Regions from separate parts of the Bacillus sp. GbtcB14 genome, predicted to be linked through region 2. Evidence: riboswitches for the same ligand, from Rfam matches in the RefSeq annotation. Region 2 holds a riboswitch; the other holds the start of a gene.
What was found. A riboswitch is a leader RNA that binds a small molecule or an ion and turns the genes downstream of it on or off. The one in region 2 is predicted to bind FMN.
Positions count from the first base shown of each region.

Region 1 (9,780 bases), on a different contig from region 2:
ATTGTTACCGTTTGGGGCGTAGGTTACAAGTTTGAGGTTGTGAACGACTGATGCTTTGGAGAAGTGTAGTAGGGAAGTTATGGATGACCATATTACTTCTCGTTTCGTTTGTGCTTGGATTTGTTGCGATTTTACTTTCACAGTTTTTTAGAACGTATTATGTTGATATGAGTGAAGCAAGGCTTCAAAAGGTTGCAACAAGTGTTTCAGAGTTAATTGAAGAAGGTGCCGATGTAAAAACGATTGAGAATATCGCGTACAAATTCTCTGATCCCCTTTCAAGGATCATTATTGTAGAAGATGGTAAAGAAATATCTTCTTCGCCGAAACAAGAAGGATTAGTCACTCTTACAATGGATGATTTGAAAGAAGATAAAGAATTAGCGGCTGTTTTTACAGACAAAAAAGAAATTAAGAATAACATTAGAAAAGCCTCTAATAGTAGAAAGAATAAAAACACTGAAAATGATATTATGATTGTCGGAAAACCAGTGCAGTCAAAAAATCAAAGTGCAGTGTTCGTATACGAATCTTTAAAAGTTCCGATACAAGGTATGGAGAGAACGACTGATTTTATATTCTTATCAGCAGGGATTGCGATTATATTAACAACTTTCTTTGCATTCTTCTTATCTACTCGAATTACAGCACCGCTCCGTAAAATGCGTGAGGTTGCTTTTGAGGTGGCGCGTGGGAAGTTTGATGCGAAAGCTCCTATGGTATCTCAGGACGAGATTGGTGAGCTTGCAACGGCCTTAAATCAAATGGGGAAACAGTTGAAGTTTAATATGAATGCTCTGCAGCAAGAGAAAGAACAGCTAGCTAGTATTTTAAGTAGTATGGCAGATGGGGTTATTACGTTAAATCAAGAAGGTGAAGTCGTTGTAATCAATCCGCCGGCCGAACATTTCTTACAAGTTTGGCAAGAGGAAAAAGAAGTAGAGCTCAGTAAAAAGCTGCCTTCTGAACTTGTTGAATTATTCCATCTTGTTGTAGAAAGTGAACAACAACAAGTGGTTGAAATTAATTTACAAAAAGGGAACTATGTAGTTCTTATGACGCCGCTTTACAACCAAACGAAAATTCGTGGTGCTGTAGCTGTATTACGTGATATGACGGAAGAACGCCGTCTTGAGAAGATGCGTCAAGACTTTATTGCAAACGTATCACATGAACTTCGTACACCGATGGTAATGCTTCAAGGGTATAGTGAAGCGATTTTAGATGATATTGTGCAAACGAAAGAAGAAATTAATGAGTTTGTTCAAATCATTTATGATGAATCTGTTCGTTTAGGTAAACTTGTAAATGAACTATTAGATTTAGCGCGTATGGAAAGTGGTAATGTAGAGTTACATATAGGTGAAGTTGATATTCATCCTTTCGTTGAAAAAATAGGTCGTAAATTCCAAGGAATTGCAAAGGATAAAGAAGTCGCATTAACGGTTGATTTCCAGAATCCAATTGAACAATACCCGTTTGATGCAGATCGTATGGAACAAGTATTGACGAATTTAATTGACAACGCAATTCGTCATACGAATGCAGGCGGACATGTAACGCTTGTAATTGATACGAAAAATAATGGTCTTACTTTTGAAGTACGAGATTCGGGCGCTGGTATTCCAGAAGAAGATATTCCATTTTTATTTGATCGTTTCTACAAAGCTGATAAAGCAAGAACACGTGGAAAAAAAGGTGGAACAGGGCTCGGGCTTGCGATTGCAAAAAATATTGTGCAAGGCCATGATGGTAAAATTGCTGTTTCAAGTGTTGTTGGAGAGGGAACTACATTCTCTGTATATTTACCGAATCGTATAATTTAGATATACGTTTTTAAAGTTGATAATGAATAAAGTTCTACTGTTTTTTATTTTTTTGTAAAATCAATTAAATAAATAATAGTAGAACTTTTTTTCTATCTTAGTCGAATGAAGAATAGTAAGAGGGGTGTCGTGAAGCGATGAAATTATACACGAAAACAGGAGATAAAGGGACAACGAGTGTAATAGGCGGCAGAGTGGATAAAGATAATAGCCGAGTTGAAGCATATGGCACGATAGATGAGGCGAATTCTCATATTGGATATGCAATGACTAAGCTACAAGGCGGATCTTTTGGAGATATTTACAATGAACTTGAAAATATTCAACATGAACTATTTGATTGCGGGGGAGACTTGGCGATAGTAGAGGGGAAAACACCTCATAAAGTAACGATTGAAATGGTTGAAAGCTTAGAAAGAAGGATTGATTCGTATATAGAAGAAGCACCGCCGTTAGAGCGTTTTATTTTACCAGGTGGAAGCGAAGCTGCAGCTGCTATTCATATTGCGCGTACAGTTGTAAGGCGAGCAGAACGATGTGTAGTATCCTTGCAAAAAGAAGGGGAAATAAATGGAGTTGTTCTAAAGTATGTAAATAGATTATCTGATTATTTGTTTGCGGTAGCTAGAGTAATAAACGCTCGATTACAAGTAAAAGATGTGGAGTATAATCGCAGTGCAATCGTTTTCCGTGATAAAGAAGAGAAGGAAGTGGAGTGATTCACTTTCTTTTTTTGTATACTTTTTTCTGTAATATACCAAAATAGAGAAGGTATGGTGTTAATTAGAAAACGGAGGATGTATATGAAAGTGTTAAAATGTGGTGTCATGTTATTGACGGTATTGTTTTTATCTCAATTACATGTGTACGCAGAGGGAAATCGATGGACATGGCCTGTTGAAGGGCAGATAAGTGATTATTTTGGGACAAGGCATGGAAAACACTACGGTATAGATATAGCGGCACCGATTGGCACGCCTGTGGCAGCTATTCAAGAAGGTAAGGTAACGAAGTCTTATTATTCAAGTAGTTATGGAAACGTTGTATTTATTAAACATGGAGAATATGAGGCTGTGTATGCACACTTAAATAAGAGATATGTAGTTCAAGGGGATTATATTTCAAAAGGAGAAATAATTGGAGAAGTAGGAAATACAGGAGAATCGAGAGGTGCACACTTACATTTGGAAGTTCATCAAGGAAGATGGACGATGTCAAAAAAGAATGCGATGAATCCATTGCTTGTTTTACATGAACAGAGAAATGAAGTCGTTTCTTCATCGTTATATGTCGTGCAAAAAGGGGACACTTTAGTTAGTATTGCACGGAAATTTAGTATGTCAGTTAAGGAAGTTAAAGAAAAAAATGGACTGCAGCAAGATCGGATTTATCCAAATCAACAATTATACGTAAAGTAAAGAAGAGCTAGTTTAACTAGCTCTTCTTTTACCAAAAAATAAAGACACATATAAATCCAGAAATAGCTAAGTAGCTATATAAGTAAAATACTTTCGTTCTTGTTTTTTCGTTTGTCCGAAACAGTACAATTGTTGGTTCAATTAAACCGATTGTCAAACAAAGTAGACCAAGAAGCATACAACCAATTGAAATGGAGTACAGGGCAATTTGTGGTGCTTGAAATGGAATCATCCATTTTAATAAAAATGCAATAAGTGCAGTGTAGCAAATGCTGCCGATGTATTTATTCAACGGTGCATTAGAACGGAACCCTGGAAGTTTTTTTAAGAAAGAGCGGGAAACAACTTCAGTTTGTAAAGATGTATGCTCTTCAATTATTTTTTGAGCTTCTTTTCCTTTTTGGAAAAGGGATAATATCCAGTTTCGCTCCCCTTGAAAAATAAATTGTGAAGTTGTCAAGTAGTGATCAATCTTCACTTTATTCCAACTCTTCCACGGATGACGCTCGCATAATTTTAATTTACTCTCTGTTTTTTTATCATACTGATAAATACTGATGCCATCTTCATCGAAAGCAGCATAGTATGTCTCGCTTGAGAATGTGCCTAGATCAATTGGACAGTAGAAAAGTAATTCTTTTTTTAAGTAAAAGTATTCTTTTCTTAAGTTTTTTTTCATTGCTTCTCGAATAGAGTGTCTCTTTTCTTTCTTCATGACATTTCCTCCATAATCCAGAAAATGTTCTTATCTTAACAATTCAACATCTTATCACTTTTAACTATATATGACTAGTGGATTCATAGGAGAAATGCCTAATACTAAAAAATATGGGGTGTATTGTAAAATATAGCGATTGGTTTCAATTATATAAAATTAATAACTTATTTTTAATAAGTTACATTTTTTTTGTTCACAACACGATCATGTTGTTGTATAATGAAGTGGAAAATAGAATATCGGTCTATCTTCGGGGCAGGGTGAAAATCCCGACCGGCGGTGATGAACTATATTTGATTTTGTTCTAAGCCCGCGAGCCGTTAAGGCAGGATTTGGTGTGATTCCAAAGCCGACAGTACAGTCTGGATGGGAGAAGATGGAGGTTCAAGCGTTCAAAAAAGATAGGTATTTGAACGTCTGTTTGATGTGCCTTAAATTCTCCCTTTGTGTAAAACACAAAGGGTTTTTTCGTTCTATGAAAAAATAGGCATAGCAGAACCTTTCCACTTTCCATGAGATGATCGATGGAAAAGGAGAGAGAAAGATGAAACAAAAAAAAAGTGTAGTGCAGATGGTGAGTGTAGCGATGCTAAGTAGTATTGCGTATTTACTGATGATGTTGGATTTCCCATTTCCAGGGCTTCCGCCATTTTTAAAAATTGATTTTAGTGATGTGCCAGCTCTAATTGCTGCGATTATTTTCGGGCCAGTTGCAGGGATAATTGTAGAAGCGATAAAGAATATTTTACATTACGGGATTCAAGGGAGTTTAACGGGAGTACCAGTTGGAGAAATTGCTAACTTTATTGCAGGATGTTTATTTATTGGACCAGCAGCTTTCTTATTTAGGAAGTATCGTACTGTTAAGAGTTTAACGACAGGATTAATGCTAGGTACAATTACAATGGCGCTCATTATGAGTGTATTAAATTACATCATCATATTCCCAGCTTACACTTGGTTTTTAAATTCACCAGCTATGTCTAGCGAAGCGATAAAAACAACGGTTGTAACGGCCATCTTACCATTTAATTTGATTAAAGGAATTGTTGTGACAATTGTATTTGTAGCGTTATTCTCACGCCTGAAAGTATGGGTGTTTGCAAAAATGAAAAATGCATAAAATATAAAGTGAAACTTTAATCAGTGGGATTTTTGTTTAGCCCCCACTAATTATTAGCCCTTACCAATCGATCCTTTACGGGCAGCCCGTCCCTCATCTAACTTCTTTGCTTTCGTTGAATTTTGAGGTGGGGATCTTACTGCCTGGCAAATAGCGGGGGGGAATAAAACCATTAGTAGTATGGAACTACTAATGGTTTTTTATTAAGTAGAATGAAAAAAGAAAACAAAAAATATCCCTCATATTAATGAGGGATATTTTTTGAAGTTAATAAAAGACTATTCGAATTTTAAAGAGTCGCCGTCGAATGATTCGTCAGCAACTTTAATTGAGTCAGTTGGACAACCTTCGAATGCATCCATCATATCTTCAATTAATACATCTGGAATTTCAACGATACCTTGGTTATCGTCTAACGTTACAAATGCAATACCTTCATCATCATAATCATAAATGTCTGGTGCAGCAGCGCCGCAAGCACCACATGCGATACAAGTATCTTTATCAACGATTGTATATTTTGCCATCTTTTATCCCTCCTGATAATATGTATGTGAAAAGCTCGCCATAAAAATTATAATCTTATTGTAAAACGGTTTTTAAAACTTTTCAACATAAAATTATAATGATAATCCTTATCAATTAGAGTGTCAACTAATTTTTGTATTATGTCATAAGATTTTCAAAATACGTAAATGTTATTTCGTTTGGTACAATATACTATATACAAGTACATAGTGCCAATATGATAAGTTTAATAGCGCAATCATATTAAAAAGTAACTAAGTTAGATTGAAAGGTGGAAGCGGTAATGCAACTACAATATACTGTATTGTATTGTTTAAAACAATTGAATGGTGAAAGGACCGTTTCTTCTATTTATTATTTATTAAAAGGAAAACGATCTTCGCAAACGTTCCAAGATGGAAATATGTTCCGAATTTCTTTTTTGTTTGGAATATATAAATCGTTAAATAGAACAGACTATGATCGTGAAGTTGCAAAGTTGTTGCAAGCAGACTTGATTCAAGAAATACATGAAAATACATATTTGTTAACATCTAAAGGTAACATGCAGTTGCAAACATGGGAGGAAGTGTATGCTTTTCCCGCGCATTTACATGGTTTGCACTATGGAGAATTAGGTGAAACATTTTGGAAAAGGTTATCATTAATTATTCAAACTATATCTAATTTACAACAGAATAATACGAAGTTTATTCCCATTCAACAAGATACAGAAATAACGGTGTGGGTGAAACGCTTTTTAACAGGTATACCGTATAGGAGAAGTGAATTGGCTAAAAGATTATGGAAAGAAATACATAATCTTTTAGGAAAAGGTGATGTAGTAGAAGCGACAATTGTAACATATCGATTAACAGGATATGAACGTATCGGTTGTACATTGCAGCAATTAGCGGAAATTACGAAACAAGATATATTTCGGGTGTATTTTTTATTTTGGGGTACAATTCACTTCTTTATACAAGAAGTTCGCGATAAAGAAAATGAATTTCCGCTGTTAGCTGAAATTATATCTTACCCAAATGAGAGAGCTGAATTATTTAGTTTATCAACGAAAAAAACATATAATTTTTGGAGACAAGGACGTTCTTTAGAAGAAATAGCGACAATTAGAAATTTAAAGGTTGCAACGATAGAAGATCATTTTGTTGAAATTGCTTTACGGGAAAAAGAGTTTTCAATCGAGATGTTTATGGAAAAAGATAAAATAGATAAAGTAACAAAAGTAATTGAGGCATTACAAACACGTAAGTTGCGTGAGTTGAAACAAGCGGTTGGAGAGGGGATTTCTTATTTTGAGGTCCGTCTTGTATTGGCGCGGATGGAGGGTATAAATGAAGCTTGAGGAATATTTATATAGATGGTTTGGATATTCTGAATTTCGACCAGGGCAAAAAGGGGTAATTACAGATTTATTGGAAGGAAAAGATGTTATAGCGATGCTCCCGACTGGAAGAGGGAAGTCTATGTGCTATCAACTTCCAGGGCTAATGCAAGAAGGAACAGTACTTGTTGTATCACCGTTATTATCTTTGATGGAAGATCAGGTTACACAATTAAAATATGTTGTGAAAAACCGAGTAATAGCATTTAATAGTTTTCGGACATTACATGAAAAAAGAGAAGCGATGAAAAAATTAGCTTCATATAAATTTATTTTTGTTTCACCAGAGATGTTGCAGTCGGAAGTGCTAATAAGAGAATTGAAGAAAGTTCATATTTCATTATTTGTTGTGGATGAGGCTCATTGTATTTCACAATGGGGTTATGATTTTAGACCGGACTATAAAAAACTAAATGTGGTCATTGAGAATATCGGGTCTCCTACGGTGCTAGCATTAACGGCAACAGCGACGAAAGATGTGCTACGAGATATAGCGGATAGTTTAGATTTGAAGAAAGTGACGCAGCATGTATACTCTATTGATCGTCCAAATATTGCAATGGAAGTCCAATTTGTGGAGACGATAGAAGAGAAGAAAGAAGCGCTTTTGGACCAGGTGATGTATTTACAAGGGCCAGGGATTGTATATTGTTCAAGCAGAGCATGGACAGAGCGCTTAACGGAATATTTAAGAGGAAAAGGCGTGACTGGTGTCGCTTTTTATCATGGTGGTATGGAACATGAAGAGCGTATGTTAATTCAACAGCAGTTTATGAATGACCAGTTGCAGCTTGTAATATGTACAAGTGCTTTTGGTATGGGAGTAAATAAGTCGAATACGAGCTATATTATTCATTTCCATTATCCGACCAATATAGCTTCCTATTTACAAGAAATCGGAAGAGCTGGAAGAGATGGTGAACCGAGTATAGCTATCTTACTATGTAGTCCGTTAGATCACGATTTGCCAATTTCAATAATTGAAGATGAATTGCCAAGTCAGTCGCAAATACAATTTCTATTTTCTTTACTACAAGAAAGAATGTTTCAAACGAAAGAATTACCAATAGAAGAGGTAGAAGAAATTTGTTATAATGCAGCAAGATTTAATGAACAATATTGGCGTTTCATCCGCTATCATCTTGAGCAGCTTGGAATCATACAACAGCGAAAATTAAAATTAGAGAGCTTGTCAGATGAAATTATGAACAGATTAATAGCTGAAGTAGAAATAAGGCTGCGTAATAAATATAGTGAGCTAGAAAACATGAAATCATGGATACAAGTGAAAGGATGTAGACGTGAATATTTGCTGCAACAGTTCGGTTATAGAAAAGAGAACGAGTTAAAAAATTGCTGTGACTATTGTAGTATTACAAAAACAGATTATAAAAAAAGACAAGCGCAGCAATCGGATTTCGACTATAATTGGGAAACAGAGTTACAAAAGCTTTTCGGTCTAGAAAAGATGGGGGAATGATGAACATTCAAAGGCATAATATTGAAGATATGAGTCCGAAAGAAATAAGGTTGAATCTGTATATCACACAGTTCATTATTATCGGTATCGGTTGTTTACTAGCATATATATTATTCCGAGATATAAAATCGGTGTATAGTCTGTGGAAATGGGAACCGGTGTCTATACTTATAATAGGCGGCTTATTAGCAATTGGTATTGTGTTATTAGATTATGTTGCAATGCGAGTATTTCCAGAGTCTTGGTTTGATGATGGGGGTATTAACGATAGGATGTTTCAAGGAATGTCAGTTATGCATCTACTCGTTATTACGTTCATTATCGGTTTTGCAGAAGAATTTCTATTTAGAGGTGTAGTGCAGACGCACTTTGGAATTGTAATAGCGAGTTTAGTATTTGCAGTGTTACATATTCGGTATATAAAAAAGCCATTTTTATTTTGTTTCGTATGTTTCATTAGTTTTGTCTTCGGTTATGTATTTGAATGGACAGGAAATTTGTTTATAACAATCTTTGCACACTTTCTTGTTGATTTTATAATGGGACTCCAATTAAGAAAATAAATGGAAGGTGGTGGTGAACAACATGAGAAAACGAATTCCTGATTTTGAAGAGGAATTAGAAGTTGAGCGAGTGGAAGAAAAAGAAAGTTTACCGCCGCGTAGTGAAATTCATAGAAATAAAGAGAAAAAAGAAAAGTTTAAAATGAATCATATTTTCGTCCGAGTTTTAACATTTCTATTCATATTACTACCAATTAGTATCTTATGGTATACAGATAAATATATTCAGGTGAAAAGTGATGGTAATAACGCTGGGAAAAGTGCGTTTGAGGTCATTTTCTTTGATTCAGCTAAATCTGAATCAGGGGCACCATCTGAGAAAGTAGTAACGCATACGGTGAAAGAGGGAGAAACTTTAGAAAGTATAGCGAAGCAATATTTTTCAGATGAAACTGGGATCGAAGTGATTAAAAAGTATAATGATTTACAAGAGGATGAAGTGAATGTAGGTCAAGAAATAAAAATTCCGATAAAAGATAAGTCCGCAAAGCAGGAGAGCTAGAACATACTTGCTATAAAAACTGAGGATTATCTTTATGAGGAAGGGAGTAAAAAATATATGATATGGATTATCTTATTAAGTACTCTCATATGTATTGGTATTATATTTCTTCTTGTAATGTATACAGAAGCGATGCGTAATACTGTGTTAGAACATACTTTAATATTTGAAGAATTTCCGAAAAGTTTTCAAAAAGTAAAGGTGTTTTTTATTTCTGATATTCATAGAAGGGTCATTT
Region 1 covers NZ_JAGXJT010000002.1:743,274-753,053, reverse strand. The annotation lists gene resD (DNA-binding response regulator ResD) at 1-51, shown strand, start outside; gene resE (sensor histidine kinase ResE) at 51-1,826, shown strand; gene KVT31_RS08800 (cob(I)yrinic acid a,c-diamide adenosyltransferase) at 1,964-2,545, shown strand; gene KVT31_RS08795 (peptidoglycan DD-metalloendopeptidase family protein) at 2,630-3,244, shown strand; gene KVT31_RS08790 (hypothetical protein) at 3,273-3,959, opposite strand; FMN riboswitch at 4,205-4,344, shown strand; gene KVT31_RS08785 (ECF transporter S component) at 4,507-5,085, shown strand; gene KVT31_RS08780 (ferredoxin) at 5,364-5,612, opposite strand; gene KVT31_RS08775 (YpbB family protein) at 5,897-6,958, shown strand; gene KVT31_RS08770 (RecQ family ATP-dependent DNA helicase) at 6,948-8,477, shown strand; gene KVT31_RS08765 (CPBP family intramembrane glutamic endopeptidase) at 8,477-9,040, shown strand; gene KVT31_RS08760 (LysM peptidoglycan-binding domain-containing protein) at 9,063-9,542, shown strand; gene KVT31_RS08755 (metallophosphoesterase) at 9,600-9,780, shown strand, end outside.
Region 1: linked by a shared signal. The riboswitch ahead of KVT31_RS08785 (ECF transporter S component) and the one ahead of ribD (bifunctional diaminohydroxyphosphoribosylaminopyrimidine deaminase/5-amino-6-(5-phosphoribosylamino)uracil reductase RibD) in region 2 are both predicted to bind FMN.

Region 2 (9,780 bases):
TACTAGCCATCTTTTTAGCGATTAAAGGAATTTCGAATGCGCCAGGAACCCAAGCAACATCGATATCAGTTTCTTCTACACCGTGGCGCTTTAATCCATCTAAAGCTCCGCCTAGTAACTTACTTGTAATAAATTCATTAAAACGTCCAACAACAACCCCAACTTTTAATCCTGTACCAACTAAATGACCTTCGAATACCATAATAAATCTCTCCTTTAATTATAAGTTTAATAAATGTCCTAATTTGTTTACTTTCGTTTGTAAATACGTTTTATTCTCTTCTTTTGTTGGCATTTGCAACGGTACGCGCTCCGTAACTTTTAAATCGTAACCTTGTAAGCCAGCAATTTTTCTTGGATTATTCGTTAATAATCGTAAATGTTGTAAACCTAAATCTTTTAATATTTGAGCGCCGATACCGTAATCACGCAAATCAGCAGGGAACCCAAGTTTTTCGTTTGCTTCTACAGTATCGAACCCTTCTTCTTGTAACTTATAAGCGCGAAGCTTATTAAGAAGGCCGATGCCTCGTCCTTCTTGTCTCATATAGAGAAGAACGCCTTTTCCTTCACGCTCAATTTGAGCAAGTGCAGCATGGAGTTGTGGTCCGCAATCACAACGGCATGAGCCAAATACATCTCCTGTTAAGCACTCTGAATGAACGCGTACAAGTACAGGCTCTCCTGTTGAAATATCACCTTTTACGAGTGCGATATGTTCTTTCGTATCTAATGAATTAGAATAGCCAATTGCATGGAAAGTACCAAAATCTGTAGGTAATGTAATTTCTACTTCTCTCGTCACTAATGTTTGATGGTGGCGGCGATAAGCAATTAAATCTTCTATTGTAATCATTTTTATATCAAATTGTTTTGCACACTGTAGTAAATCAGGTACGCGTGCCATCGTACCGTCCTCATTGATAATCTCGCAAATAACTCCAGCTGGTTCTGCTCCGCAAAGCTGTGCTAAATCGACAGCAGCTTCTGTATGACCAGCGCGGCGGAGGACACCTCCTTCTTTCGCAATTAATGGAAAGATATGTCCAGGGCGATTGAAATCAGCACCTTTTGATGCAGGATTTAACAATTCTTGTATCGTAGTTGCACGTTCGTGAGCGCTAATTCCTGTTGTTGTAGAAACGTGATCAATGCTCACCGTAAATGCAGTATGATGCGAATCTGTATTATGAGCTACCATTGGTTCTAACTGTAGACGTTCTGCGTATTCTTCCGTAATCGGTACACAAACGAGGCCACGCCCATGTGTAATCATAAAATTAATCGTTTCCGGCGTAATATACTCTGCTAAAGCGATAAAATCGCCTTCATTTTCACGGTTTTCATCATCACATACGATAACGACTTTTCCTTGTTTTAAATCTTCTAGAGCTTCTTCAATACGATGAAACATCATGCTTCCCCCTTATAGAAATCCGTTTTCTTGTAAAAAGCTTTCGCTCATTGAACCTGTTCGTTTTACAGGTTTAGAAATAAAGCGTTCGATATATTTACCGATCATGTCACACTCGATGTTTACGATGTCACCGGCACTCTTTTCTCCGATAACAGATTCACTTACTGTGTGCGGGATGAGTGAGATTGTGATGGAAGTTTCGTCTATATCAAATATTGTTAAACTCGTTCCATCAACAGCAACGGATCCTTTATGCAAACAATAGCGCAGCAATTCATCAGAAATAGCTATTTTGTAATAGACGGCATTATAGTGCTGTTTTTTGTTTAATATCGTTCCGATGCCATCAATATGTCCTGAAACGAAATGCCCACCGAATCGTCCGTTTGCAGGCATTGCTCGTTCTAAATTTACTTTAGAGTGCGGTTTAAGCATGCGAAGTGATGTTGATTGCATCGTTTCAGGCATTGCGTCCACTGTGAAGGAAGTTGTTGTGAAACTCGTTACAGTTAAGCAAATACCGTTAACCGAGATACTATCACCTAAGTGAACATCTGATAAAATTTTGTTTGCATGAATCGTTAACTTCATCGCTTCTCCGCTTTGTTGCATGTTTGAAACAGTTCCTAATTCTTCTACAATTCCTGTAAACATTCCGTCACCTCACTGCGGGCATTTGCAACGATTTTTATATCATCGCCAATTTGTTTCATCTCTTGAATTTTCAAGGAAAGTGCATCTTGTAATGCTGTGAAACCATTTCCCCCAAATAAAGTAGGGGCATCTTTCCCACCAATTAATATCGGGCTTATATAAGTTATAATTTCATTGAAATACTTTGCTTGTAAGAAGCTTGCGTGAACGGTTTGACCACCTTCAACGAATAGAGAAAGAATTTGTTTTTTTCCAAGAAAGAAAAGGAGGTCCTCAATTTCAATTTGCTTCGTTTTCATTTGGAATATAGCTATATTTTCAGATTCATAAGAAGCTATTTTTTCTTTATTTACATCTTTCCCGACAAAAATCCATGTCGGTGCTAAACCATCTGTTATGACATGAGAAGATGGTGGCGTTCGTAAATGGGTATCTAAAATAACGCGAATAGGATGTTTACCCCCATTAGGAATTCTAGTTGTTAAATGCGGATTATCAGCTATAACTGTATTCACTCCAATGAGAATCGCATCATGTGTATGGCGGTATTGGTGAACATCAGCTCGTGCTGCTTCACCTGTAATCCACTTACTTTCACCAGTGACAGTTGCTGTTTTTCCATCTAAGCTCATCGCTGTTTTTATTGTTACAAATGGACGTTTCGTTTTCATGTAGTGAAAAAAGAAACGATTTAATAAGGTAGATTCTGCTTCAAGAACACCGGTAGTTACTTCAATGCCAGCTTCTTCTAATTTCCTTTTTCCATTACCAGAAACGAGAGGATTGCAATCAAGAGTAGCAATTACAACCCGTTTGACCCCTTTTTTGATGAGCAATTCACAGCAAGGTGGTGTCTTTCCAAAATGACTACACGGTTCAAGTGTTACATAAACGGTAGCTCCTTTTGCTTTTTCACCAGCCATATGAAGAGCATGAACTTCTGCGTGTTCTTCACCAGCACGTAAATGAGCTCCCATACCGACGATGTTTCCGTCCTTTACAACAACAGCACCAACCATAGGATTTGGACTTGTTTGTCCGGATGTCCCTTCGGCTAGCTGCAGGGCAATCCTCATATATTCTTGATCTGTCATTCTCTTCACCTCTCCTGAAAAAATCAAAAAACCCCAAGGATTTTATATCCTTGGGGTTTGGGAGACGTGATTTCTAGAAATATAGTTCGAATACGAAAGTATAGGAAAGAAACCTAACGATGATTGATATTTTGGCATAAGGAAAAAACCTAGCAAAATATCGAATTTTTCAAGCGCTAGTCGTATCTTTTTATTCCAGTATAGAAACATAAGTATACAAAATAAAACATATATAAAGATTCGAAATGAAACTTTAAAAATATGCATACTGAAATAAAAGTGTATTCGCTATATAAAATTACTAGAAAACATATCCTTCTCCCATCCAGACTATACTGTCGGCCCTAGAGTTTCACTAGATCCACCGTTTTCGAGTTGAAAACGGGTCACGGACTTAGAAGTTTGCACTTCATCACCGCCGGTTGGGAATTTCACCCGACCCCGAAGGATGTTGTTTGCTCAAATTATAGCACAAAAAAAATAAAAGGCTAGAAAAAAATATTCGAATGTGAAGAATTGTGTGAAAATATATGTAGGCTGGAATGGAGACAAAAGTATTAGAAATGTTGTAAGGAGAAGGGATATAACGGAGTTGCTAAAAAGAAAAAACATGCACAAAAAAATGTGCATGTCACATGTGAAATTATTCTGCCTCTGGTGCTCTAACAACAGACTCGAATTTCCCTTTATGCGAAGCATCGCAATAAGGCATATTTTTTGATAAACCACAACGGCATAAAGAAAATGCCGGTTTTGCTGGGAATACATTCCCTTGTGAATCGACTAATTCCACGTCCCCTGTAACGCGAAAAGAGCCATTATCATTTACTTTAATTTGTACTTTTGCCAACGCTATCCCTCCTTCCCAAACGCTTAATTTCATCATATAATCAAGGGAAGTGCTTGACAATATAAAAAGAGCACTTTGTTTGAGAAAGAAGAGAGTGTTATAATGGTTTTCATAACTGACTAGAGTAAGGTGACGAGAGATGGATAAACAATTACATACATTACGAAACATTGCAAATGAGCGCACGTGGGCATCATTTTTGAATGATAATCATCCATATAGTTTGTTACATTGGTCCATTGCAGGTGTAGGGCAAGAGGCGAAGGATGTTTGGTTACTTCAAGATGAAGTAACATTTCAAACGACAGAATTTCCAACGTTAGATGATGCAATGCAATGGATTTCTGAAAACATGGAACAAGTTACAGACGTTTTAGCGCAATAAAAAAACAGGCTTATGCAAGCCTGTTTTTTGTTTCTTTTACATATGAGTTTAAAAATTGATCAACGGCTGCTTCATACTCTTCTTTATTTTCGTTATAAGAGCAAGCGTGCGCGCCGCGCTCTGCAATATAAAGTTGTTTATTGTTTTCCTTTGCTTCATATAGTGCTTTCGTCATATCAGCTAAAATATAATCATCATCTTTACTATGAATAAAGAGGACGGGATTGTTAATGTTTTTTATACAATCAATTGGTGAAACTTCACGAATCGTATAACCGTCACGCACTTTTAAAAAAGCATTTGCTAAAGGTAATAAAGGCCATTTAGGTAAATGGAATTCAACTTTTAAACGGTGCTGTAATTGCCCGTAAAAATCAGAAAAAGGACAATCTGCAATATAGAAATCAGCACCATCTTCTACAAGTCCTGCGTATTGGAGAAGTGTTGCAGCGCCCATAGATTCACCATGAATACCGAGAGTAATATTTGTTCCAAAACGACTTTTTAGCCAGTCAACTACAGATTTTAAATCATGTTTTTCATAGTATCCATAGCTTGTTGTTTTTCCGCCAGTTTTACCATGACGACGATGATCATAAATAACGACATTATATCCTCTGTTTAAAAATAACCTTGCATATTTTACAGAGTTCATTTTATTTACAGTTACGCCGTGACAAAAAATCATAAACTTATTGGAATGACCAGCAGGAATGTAATATCCGTGAAGATCATATCCGAATTGCGAAGGAATATGAATTTCTTCTTTATGAAGAGCATCAAAATCCTCTATACGAAAATGTTTTTTCGTTTCTCTTTCGAGTACTTCTTCCTCTGTTTTTTTCTTTAAGTACATCACTTTATTTGTAAAGAAAATCCCAAGGGCAGTTATCGCACCTAGTATAGTAAACAATGCTGCAAAAAAACGTTTCATACTTTACCTCATCCTCCAAATACCATTACATGTGATACACTTACATTGTATCACAATGATAGAAAAGGGGAGAAATAGGAAATGGTGTATATACAAAAAATTACGCCAGCGATGAAAGAAACAATCCGAATGTTCATGTGTGAGAACTGGGGGAGTTCATTGATGGTTTCACGTGGTAAGGGGCATCAGTTAGAAGAGTTGCCAGGATTTGTTGCGCTCTTAGATGACAGAATAATTGGAATTATAACATATGAAGTGACCGGAAATATGTGCGAAATTGTATCTTTAGATAGCTTTGAAGAAAGAAAAGGAATAGGGACGAAACTTGTAGATTGTGTATTGCAAGTCGCAGAAGAAGAGCGGTGCAGGCAGGTTTGGCTTATTACAACAAACGATAATATGAATGCGTTACGTTTTTACCAAAAACGTAATTTTATGATGACTCATTTATATGTGAATGCAGTGGAAGAGGCACGAAAAATAAAGAAAGAAATTCCACGTATTGGGTATGATAATGTCCCAATTTTACATGAAATTCAGTTAGAGTATCGTTTAGTGTGATGATGTAACAATTTTCAGAAATGTAAGTTATTAACCTTGACGAATATTGTAATTTAGGTTACCGTAAAATTGTAATCTATTACCATATTAAGGGGTGACGATGTGGCAACTATACGTGATGTTGCAAAATTGGCAGGTGTTTCAGTCGCAACCGTTTCACGAGTTATTAATGAAAAAGGATACGTTCATGAGGACACAGTAAAACAAGTAAAGAAAGCAATTGAGGAATTACGTTATAGACCAAATAGTGCAGCAAAGCCATTGTTTAAAGAGAATTCAACGATAATTGCATTACTTGTAGACAATTTATATAACCCATCAAACATCACTTTGCTACATTGTATTGAGGAAATAGCATATAAAGAAGGGTATCAAATTATTGTTTGTAATATAGAGAATAAAGATGGATACATACATATGTTGAAGGAAAATAACGTTGCAGGTGTTATTTTGACAAGATCAGTTTTTAAAAGTATAGGAGAAATTCCACTTCCTTTTGTTGTGATTGATGAAAAAAAAGCTCATGCAAATTATTATGAAAGTGGACAAAGAGCGGTTTCTGTATTAAAAGAAAAAGACTGTCATTTTCTTGCTTATTTCGATGAGAGAGAAGATAGTGAAGAAATGGAAGAGCACATATCAGGATTTTTAGACGCTGCTTGGGAGGGAGGAATCTCTTATAGAGAAGTATGTGTACAAGGGTATACGAATAAACAGTTTATTACATTATTGCAAACTTATCCGTATATAGATGGAATTGTAACTTCAAGTGATAAGGTTACTTTTGAGTTAATTCGAGCAGCGAAAAATTTAAATATCCGTATACCGGATAAATTGAAAATTATCGGACTGAATGGGAACATAGAAAGTGAATGGATAGGTCCGTCACTCATGAAAATTGAAAGTTGTGTCGAAGAAAATGGGGAAATAGCTTTGCAACAATTAAAAGGAAAAATAAAAAAGTAAAAGGTGCGTATAAAACGCACCTTTTATAATGTAATTGCGGCAATAAAGCCGAATATAAGTAACGGTATATTATAATGCAGAAAAGTCGGTACACATGTATCCCATATATGATGGTGTTGACCATCAGCATTTAAACCGGATGTTGGTCCAAGTGTACTATCTGATGCTGGAGATCCCGCATCGCCTAGCGCTCCAGCTGTACCGATAATTGCAATTGTGGCCATTGGACTAAATCCAAGCTGCATGCAAAGAGGTACAAAAATTGTTGTTAAGATAGGAATGGTTGAAAAGGATGAACCAATTCCCATCGTAACGAGAAGTCCAATAACGAGCATAAGAAATGCAGCGAGTGGTTTGTTATTTCCAATTATATGTGCACTCGTTTGTACAAGGGATTCAACATGTCCTGTTTTTCGAAGGACAGCACCGAACCCGGCAGCAGAGATCATAACAAATCCGATAAAGGACATCATACGCATTCCGCTTGTTAAAATTGCATCTGCTTCTTTAAGAGGCAGACTACCACTAACTGATAAAACAATAATTCCCGCTAGAGCGCCGAAAATCATTGATTCTGTTGCTAATTGAACAGTCAATGTAGCTAAGATAGATACTAGCCCGAAAGTAATGCTTCGTTTTGTATAGGGAACGATTTCATTTTCGGTAGTATGAATTTGTTCTGTTTCGTACGTACGAGGTTTTCGATACGTAATAAATACAGCGACACATAATCCAATAATCATACCGATTGCTGGAATAGTCATCGCTTTTGGAATAAGCGTAACGTCAAATGTAAGACCACTTTGCGCCGCATTTGTTTGTAATACGTCATGATAAATTTTTCCGAATCCTGCAGGAATCCACATGTAAGGAGTAATTAAGCCGAATGTAATAATACATGTAACAAGCCTTCGATCTACTTTCAGCTCATTTAATACTTTTAAAAGTGCTGGAATTAAGATGGGGATGAAAGCGATATGAACAGGGATAACATTTTGTGAGAAACAAGCCATCGTTAAAATGATGAATAAAATAAGTATTTTTGAATAAACTTGTTTTTTTGTGTCTTGTTCATTGCCAATCCATTTTAATGCAGTTTGAATCATGGCATCTGGAAGTCCGGTTTTGGAAAGGGAAATAGCGAAACCGCCAAGCATTGCATAACTTAAAGCGATTGGAGCACTGTTTCCAAGACCAGTTGTAAAAGTGTTAATAGTTTCTGAAATACCGAGTCCGCCGATAATTCCGCCTGTTAAAGCTCCAACAATGATGGCGACAATGACCTGGACACGTAACAAACTAAGCAATAGCATAACTGCTACTGCGACGAGTACAGCATTCATAATAAATGTAATCTCCCTAAATTTTTATTGTGTTAAGGCAAGTAAATATGAAGCACTTTGCTATATTTATACATAGTTGCGACATATTATTATAAAATGTTTTCTATGAAATGTAAAAGAGCCTTTTGTTACTAATGTTGAAAAGCTAGCTCTTGTTTAATTGATTGTAAAGAATTAGCGAATAATTCTGGTTCTTCTAAATCAGGAGAATGTGCTGAATTTGGAAACCAAATCATCTTTTTTATGGGTGCTTCTATGACATCGCAATATTCCTGAACGAGTGCATAAGGAGTTTGATAATCATAGCGACCAGAACAAAAATAAACCGGAATAGATAAACTTGAAATAGAAGAAAAGAAATCGATTGTCAGCATTTCTTCCCATAAAACGCCAGATTTTAAATTTCCTGCGAGAAACTTGAACCAATCTAATAGCGTATATTCAGGAGAAAAGAAGCCTTTTCGTATGAAAGAAAAGGAAGATCCGTTTTGGATTGCTCCGCCGAATGTGCCAAGCCATTTTCTTTGAATAATGAGGCGTCTCGTATCTAAAAATGGTGGCTTGCCTAATTTTAAAAGGGAAGCTAACGCTTTTTTATGATTATGTTTTTTTGCAGAACGAATTAAATGCTGATATAGCAATTCTTCGTTTTGTTTCATATGTACAATCTGCCCAATACCGATGTAAGCCTCGATATACTGTGGATATTGATGTGCTATGTTAAGCCCAATAATGCTTCCCCAAGAATGACCAGCGAGAAATAGTTTCTGTTTATTGAACTTTTTAAGTACATAGTGAATAACTTCTTTTGCATCGGAAACGAATTGTTCGATTGTAAAATTTGCTCCGAAATCTTTCATTGAAAAAGATTTACCTGCCCCACGCTGATCCCAATTAATAACGATGAAATGTTTCTCCAATTCTTTTTGAAAATGGCGAATAAATCCGATTTGTGCCATGCCCGGTCCACCATGACAGCATAATAAAATAGGCTGCTCTATGCTTTGCCCGCGCATAAGGAGAGTTTGTTTTCGATTATGAATCATAACGCTTTCCATCGTAGCGATACTATTAGGAATGAGTTGTTTATTTTCATTATAAAACTGTGGAGTATAGCTACGAAAAAGCATATTGAAAACCTCCTTTTCTGAAATCGTATGAATCGCACAGGCTATTCGTTTTGCATATACTGTTAGAAAATCATTGTAACATACCATACTAGTGTCATTTCAACACGGGAGGAGGGAAATTGTGACGATTGGAGAAATTATAGATAGCTTAAATAGACGTGAATCCATCGCTATCATAGCAAAACGTCTTGAAATAAGCCCGTATACATTATCAAAGAAATTAAGATTAATTGGATACGAATATGATGGAGAACAGAAGAAACGTATTTTTGTAGGAGATGGAGAAGAACCGCGTCACTTACAACTCCAAGAAGCGACAGCCCTTCAATATGCGAAAACGGATTATCAATTATTAATTTATGAGCAATTACAAAGTATTTATGAGTTATTAAGAAAGAGAGAAGAAGTAATCGCGCCAATTATGAGTATAAGTACAGAGAAAAAGA
Region 2 covers NZ_JAGXJT010000001.1:537,198-546,977, forward strand. The annotation lists gene ribH (6,7-dimethyl-8-ribityllumazine synthase) at 1-202, opposite strand, end outside; gene ribBA (bifunctional 3,4-dihydroxy-2-butanone 4-phosphate synthase/GTP cyclohydrolase II) at 221-1,414, opposite strand; gene ribE (riboflavin synthase) at 1,427-2,071, opposite strand; gene ribD (bifunctional diaminohydroxyphosphoribosylaminopyrimidine deaminase/5-amino-6-(5-phosphoribosylamino)uracil reductase RibD) at 2,053-3,165, opposite strand; FMN riboswitch at 3,475-3,618, opposite strand; gene KVT31_RS02920 (CDGSH iron-sulfur domain-containing protein) at 3,809-4,015, opposite strand; gene KVT31_RS02925 (DUF2552 family protein) at 4,155-4,400, shown strand; gene KVT31_RS02930 (alpha/beta hydrolase) at 4,411-5,334, opposite strand; gene KVT31_RS02935 (GNAT family N-acetyltransferase) at 5,416-5,895, shown strand; gene KVT31_RS02940 (LacI family DNA-binding transcriptional regulator) at 5,998-6,861, shown strand; gene KVT31_RS02945 (Na+/H+ antiporter family protein) at 6,885-8,204, opposite strand; gene KVT31_RS02950 (alpha/beta fold hydrolase) at 8,336-9,334, opposite strand; gene KVT31_RS02955 (ribbon-helix-helix domain-containing protein) at 9,456-9,780, shown strand, end outside.